One region of the Salinicola sp. CR57 genome, then DNA from elsewhere that is predicted to be linked to it. Evidence: predicted binding sites of a transcription regulator. Region 1 holds the regulator's gene; the other holds the start of a gene.
The links. The regulator FliA, encoded in region 1, starts transcription of late flagellar genes. The targets are predictions, from matches to a motif close to CTAAAGTTNNNNNNNNNNCNGCCGATA.

Region 1 (4,794 bases):
TCTCTACCCGATCATGACCACGACGTCGCTGGGCAACGAAACGCCCTCGACCATCATCGGCGGCGTCATGATCTTTCTCGGCCACGGCGATTGGCCCATCGCGCTGGTCATTTTCACCGCCAGTGTCGTAGTGCCGATCGGTAAAGTCTTCGCACTCGGCTGGCTCTGCATTACAGTCCGGCGCAGCGGTGAATCCGAATTCAAGCACAAGCGCCAGAAGCTGTACCGGATCACCGAACTGATCGGGCGCTGGTCGATGATCGACGTCTTCGTGGTCGCCATTCTGGTGTCGCTGGTCCATGCCGGATCGCTGCTGGCGATCACGCCAGGCCCGGCGGCGCTCGCCTTTTCCGCGGTGGTCATCATTACCATGCTGGCCGCGATCAGCTTCGACCCACGCCTGATCTGGGACGCGCGCAACATGCAGCCCCACATGCCGGCCGCGCTCAAACGCCAGTCACCCTATTCGCCCGTCAAGGAAGCCGACGATGCCTGATTCGATGCAACGCGCCAAACGGGTGTCGCAATCGCGACTCTCGCCGATCTGGATAGTGCCTCTACTAGCGGCGCTGATCGGTGCCTGGATGGTGTGGGACAACATTTCCAGCCGAGGGCCGTTGATCACGCTGAACATGGACAACGCCGAGGGCATAGAGGCCGGCAAGACCCTGATCAAGACGCGTAATGTCGAAGTCGGCCATGTCGAGGCCGTCCGCCTGTCCGACGACTTGTCACACACCGTGGTCACGGCGCGCATGTCCAACGACGCGGAGCGAATGCTCAATGCCGAGACACGCTTCTGGGTGGTCAAGCCACGCATCGGGCGTGAGGGCATCAGCGGTCTCAATACCGTGCTGTCCGGCGCTTACATCCAGCTCGCGCCGGGCAAGAGCGATGAAGCCCAGGACAGCTTCGATGTCCTCGAACAGCCTCCGGTCGCACCGCCGGATGCCCCTGGACTCAGGATCAACCTGGTGAGTCAGGTCGGCAATTCGCTCAGCGCCGGCGATCCGGTCACCTACCAGGGCTATACCGTCGGTCGCGTGGAGAGTACCGATTTCGACCCCGACAAACGCGAGATGCGCCACCGCATCTTCATCCAGTCTCCCTACGACAGCCTGGTGACCGATACCACGCGTTTCTGGAGCTCTTCCGGCATCGACGTGCAGCTGGATTCGGAGGGGGTGAACGTCAACCTGGACTCGTTCGAGACGTTGATCAGCGGCGGCGTGACCTTCGGCGTTCCCGAGGATATCGCCCGCGGCAATCCCGCCAAGCAGGACACGACCTACACCCTCTACAACAACGAGGAGAGTGCGCGCGAGGGCACCTATGACCAGTACATCGAATATGTCCTGCTGGTCGACGACACCGTTCGAGGGCTCAGTCGCGGCGCGCCGGTGGAGTATCGTGGCGTGCGCGTGGGCACGGTCGTCAGTGTCCCCTGGCACTTCACTGCCCCGCAGCCCGATACCCTGACCCAGTTCGCGATCCCGGTACTGATTCGGATCGAGCCCCAGCGGCTGGAGAGCAGCGAAAACGTCAACGAGGACATCGACGACCAGGAAGTCAGGGATCGTTTCCAGACCATGTTCAAGGAGTATGGTTTGCGGGCGACACTGAAGGCCGGCAACCTGCTGACCGGCGCACTGTTCGTCGACCTCAACTTCAGCCAGGACGCCGATCCCTACAAGGCGCTGACGTTCGACGGCAAGCCCGTGTTCCCGACCGTTTCCGGTGGTTTCGCCCAGATCGAACAGAAGATCTCGAACCTGCTGGACAAGCTCAACAATCTGCAAGTCGAGCCGATTCTCGACCGCCTGGATCAGACGATGCAGACCTCTCAGCAGACGCTGGAGCAGGTGCGTCAGATCGCCGAATCGGTCAATGCCATCGTCTCCGACCCCGCGACGCAACAGCTACCGGGCAGTCTCAACGACACGCTCCAGGAGTTGCAGAATACGCTGAATGGCTTCTCTGCCGGCTCCTCGGGGTACCGTCAGTTGAATGACACCCTCAAGCAGCTGGAAATATTGATGCGCGATCTGCAGCCGGTGGCCAAGACGCTTCGCGAGCAGCCCAATGCGCTGATCTTCGATCGCGAAGTCCAAACCGACCCTGTGCCGAGAGCTCCCCAATGATGGCCTCACTCATGTTCCGCTGGCGCCGGTTCGGCGCCACGACCCTGCTGATGATCGCGACCGCGGCCCTGGCGGGTTGTGCCGCGCAATCGACACCAACCAATCGCTATACCCTGCCGGAGGTCGAGAGTCCGCCGTCGCCAACGTCATCGATCTCCGGGAATCGGCAACTCAGCGTCAGCCCGGTCGAGGTGGCCAGCTATCTCGATCAGGAAGGTATCGTGATGCAGACCAGCGATATCGAGCTCAATGCCGCCAATCAGAATCTGTGGGCCGAAGAGCTGGGCCACCAGTTGACACGCCAGTTGCGCCAGTCGCTGTCTGCCGAGCTGCCGGGCGTGACGGTCGTCAGCTCGGCTCAGGGCGGCGCTGGGGCGCAGCGGCTATCGCTGAGCGTCGATCAGTTCCAGGGACGCTACGACGGTCGCGCCGTGGCCTCCGGAGAGTGGCAACTCCACGACGGAAACCGGCTGATGATGCAACGACATTTCGACGTGACGCGGCCGCTGGAGAATGACGGTTATCCGGCGCTGGTGCGCGCGTTGGGTGCGGTGTGGAAGGACGTGGCGCGGCAGGTTGCGGCGGCGGTTCGCGCGGCGCCATCCGCGGATTGACAGGCGCCAGTTCGAGGGCCCCGTTCGGACACTGAGTGGCGTCGACCCGGGAGCGGTCACGGTGACCGTCCCCGGGTCGATGAGTCTGTCAGAGCCGGCGGCGTAGAGTTATCCCGGCCTCTCGGCCGACCGGGACCCGATCAGTGATTGAGCCGACTTCTCAGCCGGGAAACCGCCTGGCTGTGCAGTTGGCAGACCCGGGACTCACTGACGCCGAGCACGGCACCGATCTCCTTCAGGTTGAGCTCCTCCTGATAATAGAGCCCCAGCAGCAGTTTCTCGCGTTCCGGCAGCGCATCGATCGCCGCCATGACGTTGGCCCGGTTATCCGCGTCGAGCAGCGCCTCCAGCGGCGATGGCGGCCCCCCCTCGGAAACCGCCGTTACGCCGTTCTCGCTATCGCTCTCGTCGTACGCCAGCAGGAAGCCGTTGTTGGCGTCCGTCAGCAGTTGATGGTATTCGTCGCGGGATATTCCCATCTCGCGAGCTATCTCCCGCTCTTCCGGGGCGCGGCCGAGTTGCTGCTCCAGCCTTCTCACCGCCTGGTCCAGGGCTCGGGCACTGCGCCGCACGCTCCGCGGCATCCAGTCACGACTGCGAAGTTCATCGATCATCGCGCCGCGAATTCGCTGATTGGCATAGGTCGAGAAGCTGGCGCCGTGCGCATTGTCGTAACGGCCCATGGCATCCAGCAGGCCCAGCATTCCGGCCTGGATGAGATCGTCGAGCTCCACGCTGGCGGGCAGGCGCACTTGAAGGGAGAGCGCGTGGCGTCTCACCATCGGCAAGTACTGCTCAATCACTGCGTGCTGATCGATTTTGCCTTGTGCGGTATACATCGAATGGCCTCGTCCAAAAACCCACGGTCACCGAAACGCATGACCCAATGACATCATTATGCCGCCCGCACGCCTAGCCAAGACGGCAAACTGCCCGTTATCCGGCGGCTATTTCGGTTGTTTGTCGGCGTTACCCACGATAATCGATGATCAATTGGCCAGCCGAGACTCTCACCCTGCCGACGCCGTGGTCCTCGATCGGCAACTGGAACCGCAGCCGGAACGGGCTGGCGGCGGAACGTCCCGAGAAGTGCTGCGTTTCCCCCTGACGTCCGGCGAGGGGCAGGCAGAACGTCTGCTGGCATAGCCAGGCCTTCAGCGCCGGCGCAGGCGCATCGGTACGAAACGTCCAGCGAACGCGATCGATCCTCGCCTCCGCGAGGGAGGGCGGCGGCTGGATCTCGACGCCCGCCAGCGGACGCTCCGACATCACCACGGTCTGGCCCGGCAACGGGGCCACCCAGGTTCCCTGGGCAGCCCAGGTCAACGCGATGGGCCATGCGATGATCGTGCCCAGCACGATGCGCCACGACGCTAGCGTGCGCCGACGGTTCATGGCGGCGCGCCAATGGTGGTGGTGACCCGCAGATTGCGATCGTCCGGAATTTCGGCTTGCGAGAGCACCACCAGCGACTTGATCTGGCGACGCAGGAAGCGTGACAGCAACGCGCGCAATCCATGCTGTACCACCAGCACGGTCGGTTCGTCCCGGCTCTGCTGGCGCTCGACCGCGGCGGCCGTCTGCTGCATCAGGGTATCGGCCAGCCCCGGCTCGAGCGCACCGCCGTTGTTGAGCGCCTGGGTGAGAACCTGCTCCAGCCGGGGCTCGAGACTCATGACATGCATCGACTCGCGACCCGGGAACCACTGCTGGGTGATCGCTCGACCCAACGCGACCCGCACCAGGGCGGTCAGCTCATTGGCATCCGACTGCTGCGGGGCGTATTCCGCCAGCACGTCGAGAATCGTGTGCATGTCGCGAATCGGGACATCCTCGGCCAGCAGGTTCTGCAGAATGCGCTGGAGCGACGTCAGCGGCAGCAGCTTGGGTACCACGTCTTCCACCAGCGATTTCTGATGCTCGGCAACCTTGTCCAGCAGTTGCTGGACCTCGGCCCGGCCCAGCATGTCGCCGGCATTCTCGTGCAGCAGGTGATTGAGATGCGTCGCGATCACCGTACTGGCATCGACGACGGTATA
Region 2 (4,794 bases), 260 kb from region 1:
CTGCTGATAGGCGAAGAGCTGGTCGCTCAACCCCGTCTGCGTGGTGAGGTTGGCCTGGGTGATCGCGGCGCGATTACCGACATCGCTGACCAGCGAGGCGTAGCCTCCGCTGAATGTCTTGCTGCCGCCCACCAGCCTCTGATTCTGCAGGTCAAGCAGTGCCAAGGCGTTGCGGTTATCGCCGCTACCACCGCTGTCGGCATCCGCGGCGGCGATCTTGTCGGTATCGGTTACCGCAACTTCGAATATGCCCGCGGCGTTGCGCGTCGGCTGCAGCATGAAGACGTCGCCTTCGGCAGGCGTACCACTCGGTGTCAGGGTCACGCCACCGACGGATAGCGTGCCATCCCCCGCCGGCGATACCGACCGGGTCTCGCCGCTGCCGAGGTTCTCGACCGAATAGCTGCCGTCCGCCTGATAGGTGAGCCGGTAGTCGTCCGCCGTCAACTCGCCGACATCACCGTACTCGGCGGCCAGCGAACCGGTTCCGTTGTTGACCGCGCTGCTGACGACGGTCGGGCTACCGATGGCGAAGAACGCCTCGCCGGCATCCCCGTTCAGATCCACCCCGGCTTCATGCTGGGCGTTGAAGCTTCGCGCCAGCGTCACCGCCAACTGGCCGAGCTGGTTCTGCGTGCTATCGAGGGTCTCGCTGCGGAAACTGAGCAACCCGCCCAGCTCGCCTCCCTTGACGACGGACTCCTTGAGCGCAGAGCGCGTTCCGCCACCATCTTCATAACCGAGCGTGATGGACGAGGGATCTTCATTGCCCTTCATCGCCACCAGATCGAACGACTTGTTGCCCGCGACCAGCGGCATGCCGTTGGAGAGCGATACCTGGTAGGTGGACCCGTCCTGCACCTGGACATTGACGTCGACCAGATCGCCGAGATCGCTGACCAGCTTGTCGCGCTGATCGAGCAGGGCATTGGGCTCTTCACCGCTGCGGGCCCGGGCCAGCGTCACCTGCTTGTTGAGATCGGCGATCTGGTCGCTGAGGTTGTTGACCTGGGTGACCACGTCGCCGATCTGACCGTTGATGCCCTCGCGCATGTCGCTGAGATAGCCGTCATAGGCACGGAACTGCGCCGTCATGCTGCGAGACGTGCCCAGCACACCTTCCCGCGCCGCCGCGTCCGCTGGCGAACCGGTCAGATCCTCCACGCTGGAGAAAAAACCCTGCATCAGCGTCGTCAGGCCGGAGTCGCTGTCCGCCAGCAGATCGTTGATCTGACTGACCTGACTCTGGTAAGTCTCCAGCGCCGACTGCCGGCTGTTGACCTGGTTGAGCTGCGAGCTGATATAGCTGTTGTACTGGCGTTGGATACCGTCGACGCTGACGCCGGATCCGGCGCCGCCGCCACTGGCATTCTGGCCCAGTAGCGTCAGCTGCCGACTATAGCCATCGGTATAGACATTGCTGATGTTGTTGCTGGTGGTGGACAGCGCGTTCTGTGCCGCGCTCAACCCACTGAGACCAATCGAAAACAGGCTCATATCGCTATCCCGTGAAACGCCATCCAGAGTCCGGCGCGGATCCATGCAAAGTTATGATTTCTATCGGCTGTATCCGCCATTTCTTGAATCCCGGCCGGGGTGATTTCGCAACGTTTTGTTACTGCCCACCGCCATTCGGACAGGCCCTAGAAAATCGCGGAAGGTAGCGTATCCGGACCGAAGGGGTTGTCGTCATCGCTGGTAGCGGACGCCAGCAGCCCGCGGTCAGGAATCGCGTCCAATCCGCCCAACTGCGCCATGATCGCCTGGAGCTTGGTGGCATATCGCGGATCCGTGGCGTAGCCGCCCTGCTGCAACGCCCGGGCCGCCTCATCGGGCGACGAAGCCGCCACCACCCCTTGGTAGCGGGGATTGTCCCCGATCAACCTGGCGTAGTCGGCGAACGCCTCCGTATACGAGTCATAGACGCGGAACCGGTCGGCCATCTTGATCGGCCGGTCATTCACGTATTCGGTGGTGGTGATTTCCGTGGTGGTGCCCTGCCAGGACTGGCCGGCCTTGATACCGAACAGGTTGTGACTGTTCCCCCCTCCTGCCGTGGGGATCTCGCGCTGCCCCCAACCGGTCTCGAGCGCGGCCTGGGCAAGGATCAGTTCGGCAGGCACGCCAGAGGACTGCTCGGCACGTTGGGCCGGCCCAGCCAACTGCTCGAGGAAAGCGCGAACGTGGGCCGGTCGGTCGCCGAAATCGGCGCCCGACAGCCCTGTCGTCCCTGCGTCAGCCGACTCGCCGGCGGTCGTACCGCTGGCGGACGGCCCGGACATCGCCAGACCATGCCGGGAGACGTCCGGCGCGAATCCGGGGGTGCGCAGGCCACCATGCAGCAGCCGCGGCGTGCCACGGGGGATCCCGGCAATCAAGGTCGAGGTGTCCTCACTCTCGCTGGCAGCCGGTAGTGCCGATGTCCCGGATAGACCGCTGCCCTCGAGTTGCTGCACGAGCTGATCGGCCAGGCCCAGCCCCTTTCCCGCCAACTGCTGGGCCCACTGCTGATCCTGCATCGAGCGCATCATGTCCATCTGATGGCTCTGCAGCAGCCCGGACTTGGGACTGGCATCGCGCATGCTCTTGAGCATCATCTGCAGAAACACGGCCTCGAACTGGCGCGAAGCTTCCTTGAGGCTGCCCTGCGGCGAGTTCGCCGCGCTGTACTTGAGCCGCTGGACGCTCTGGACGTCGAGCGCGAACTGGCCGGAGAGATCGTTACCCAGTGCCATCAGATGATATCCAGTTCAGCGTTGAGCGAGCCTGCGGACTTCAGCGCCTGCAGGATCGACATCAGATCCTGTGGCGAGGCCCCCAGGGCATTCAGTGCGTTGACGACATCCATCAGGTCGGCGCTGGTCTGGACCACCTGCAGTGCACCGCCTTCCTGCTGCACGCTGATATCGGCATTCGGCACCACCACCGTGTCGCCGCCGGCCAGCGCGTTGGGCTGGCTGACCTGGGGGTTGGAGTCGATGACGATCGACAGGTTGCCGTGGGCGACCGCCGCGCGATTCAACGTGACGGTATCCGACAGCACCACGGAGCCGGTGCGGGCATTGACGATCACCTTGGCCGGGCCGCGCTCGGTGGTGACGTCGACACCCTGTACCCGGGCCAGGAAGGTGACGCGATCGTTGCTGTTGGCCGGCAGCTTGAGCTGCACCGTCCGCCCATCGAGCGCGGCCGCCACCGGCGCACCGAACTCCTGGTTGATGGCCGCCACCATCCGGCGCGCATTCTCGAAATCGGACTGCTTGAGGAACAGGTCCAGGGTGCCGCTGGCGTCGCCCAGGCGCATCGGCACCTCCTGCTCGACCAGCCCGCCTCCGGGAATTCGACCCGCCGCCAGGTGGTTGACGGACACACTGCTGCCGGCCGCCTGGGCGCCGGCGCCCCCCACGTAGACGTTGCCCTGGGCCAGGGCGTAGACACGGCCGTCCGCGCCCTTGAGCGGCGTCATCAACAGCGTGCCGCCCCGCAGGCTGTCGGCGTTGCCGACGGAAGAGACGGTGACGTCGATCTCTTGCCCCTGGCGCGAGAACGGTGGCAACTTCGCGGTCACCATGACCGCGGCCACATTGCGCAGCTGCATGTTGGTGCCAGCCGGGATCGTCACCCCCAGTTGCGACAGCAGGTTGGTAATGCTCTGGCCGGTGAATGGCGCCTGGGTGGTCTGGTCTCCCGTGCCGTCGAGGCCGACCACCAGTCCATAGCCGACCAGCGGGTTGTCACGTACGCCCGAGAAGTTGGCGAGATCCTGGATGCGTTGGGCCTGCGCACCGAGGCTGAACAGCAGCATCGTCACCAGCGCCAGTGTTTGTACCAGCGACAGGCGGCACGACCGGATCGAACGGAACAGGCGGATCATAGGCATCAGAAAGGCGAGACGTTGAGGAAGAAGCGCTGCAGCCAACCCATGTTCTGCGCTTCGTTGATGTAGCCGTCACCGATGTACTCGATGCGAGCATCGGCGACCTGGGTCGACTGCACGGTATTGGCGCCGGTAATCGCCCGGGGATTGACCACGCCGGAGAACCGGATGTATTCGGTGCCCTGGTTTATCGCGATCTGTTTCTCACCCCGCACCTTGAGGTTGCCGTTGGCCAGCAGGTCGTAAACGGTCACGGTGATCGTCCCGGTGAAGGTATTATTGGCGTTCGCCCCCCCGGAACCGTTGAACACGTTCTCGCCCGCCAGATCCGTACCGTACTTCTCGAGGAAGTCGATCGGGTTGGGTACCACCCCCGGTGTAAAGGTGGTGGAGCCGTTGCGAGTGGCGTTCGCGGCGGAGTTCTTGCTGGCGCTGACCTGCTCGTCGAGCACGATGGTGATGATGTCGCCGACCTGGCGCGGACGCCGATCCTCGAACAGCGGCTGGAAACCGAAGCGCGCCTGATAGATGGAGCCGTTGGCCTGGGCCGGCGGCGTCGAGGGGATTTCCACTGGTGCGGAATTCTCGACCACGGAGTGCCTGGGAATCTGCGCACAGCCCGTCACGACCAGCGCCAGCCCCAGGCCGATCAGCATCATCACTCTGCGCCACGTCGTGGCTAGTTCTGCGGTCAGCAACACGCGACTTCCCCGGTTTATAGCTGCGTCAGACGCTGAAGCATCTGATCGGACGTTTCGACGGCCTTGCTGTTGATCTCGTAGGCACGCTGCGTCTCGATCATGCTGACCATCTCCTCGACCACATTGACGTTGGAGGTCTCGACATAGCCCTGGTAGAGCTTGCCGGCACCATCCAGCCCCGGGTTGAGATCGGTACGCGGACCCGAGGCATCGGTC

Region 2: flgK (flagellar hook-associated protein FlgK) is a predicted target of FliA. The motif match lies at 1,559-1,585, and genes of this name have one in related genera.

The regions. Positions count from the first base shown of each region.
Region 1 covers NZ_PZJL01000006.1:209,720-214,513, reverse strand. The annotation lists gene DOM56_RS11040 (paraquat-inducible protein A) at 1-496, shown strand, start outside; gene pqiB (intermembrane transport protein PqiB) at 489-2,141, shown strand; gene DOM56_RS11030 (ABC-type transport auxiliary lipoprotein family protein) at 2,138-2,755, shown strand; gene DOM56_RS11025 (RNA polymerase sigma factor FliA) at 2,896-3,594, opposite strand; gene DOM56_RS11020 (flagellar protein FlhE) at 3,725-4,150, opposite strand; gene flhA (flagellar biosynthesis protein FlhA) at 4,147-4,794, opposite strand, start outside.
Region 2 covers NZ_PZJL01000006.1:469,409-474,202, forward strand. The annotation lists gene flgK (flagellar hook-associated protein FlgK) at 1-1,497, opposite strand, end outside; gene flgJ (flagellar assembly peptidoglycan hydrolase FlgJ) at 1,644-2,735, opposite strand; gene DOM56_RS12240 (flagellar basal body P-ring protein FlgI) at 2,735-3,874, opposite strand; gene DOM56_RS12245 (flagellar basal body L-ring protein FlgH) at 3,880-4,536, opposite strand; gene flgG (flagellar basal-body rod protein FlgG) at 4,593-4,794, opposite strand, start outside.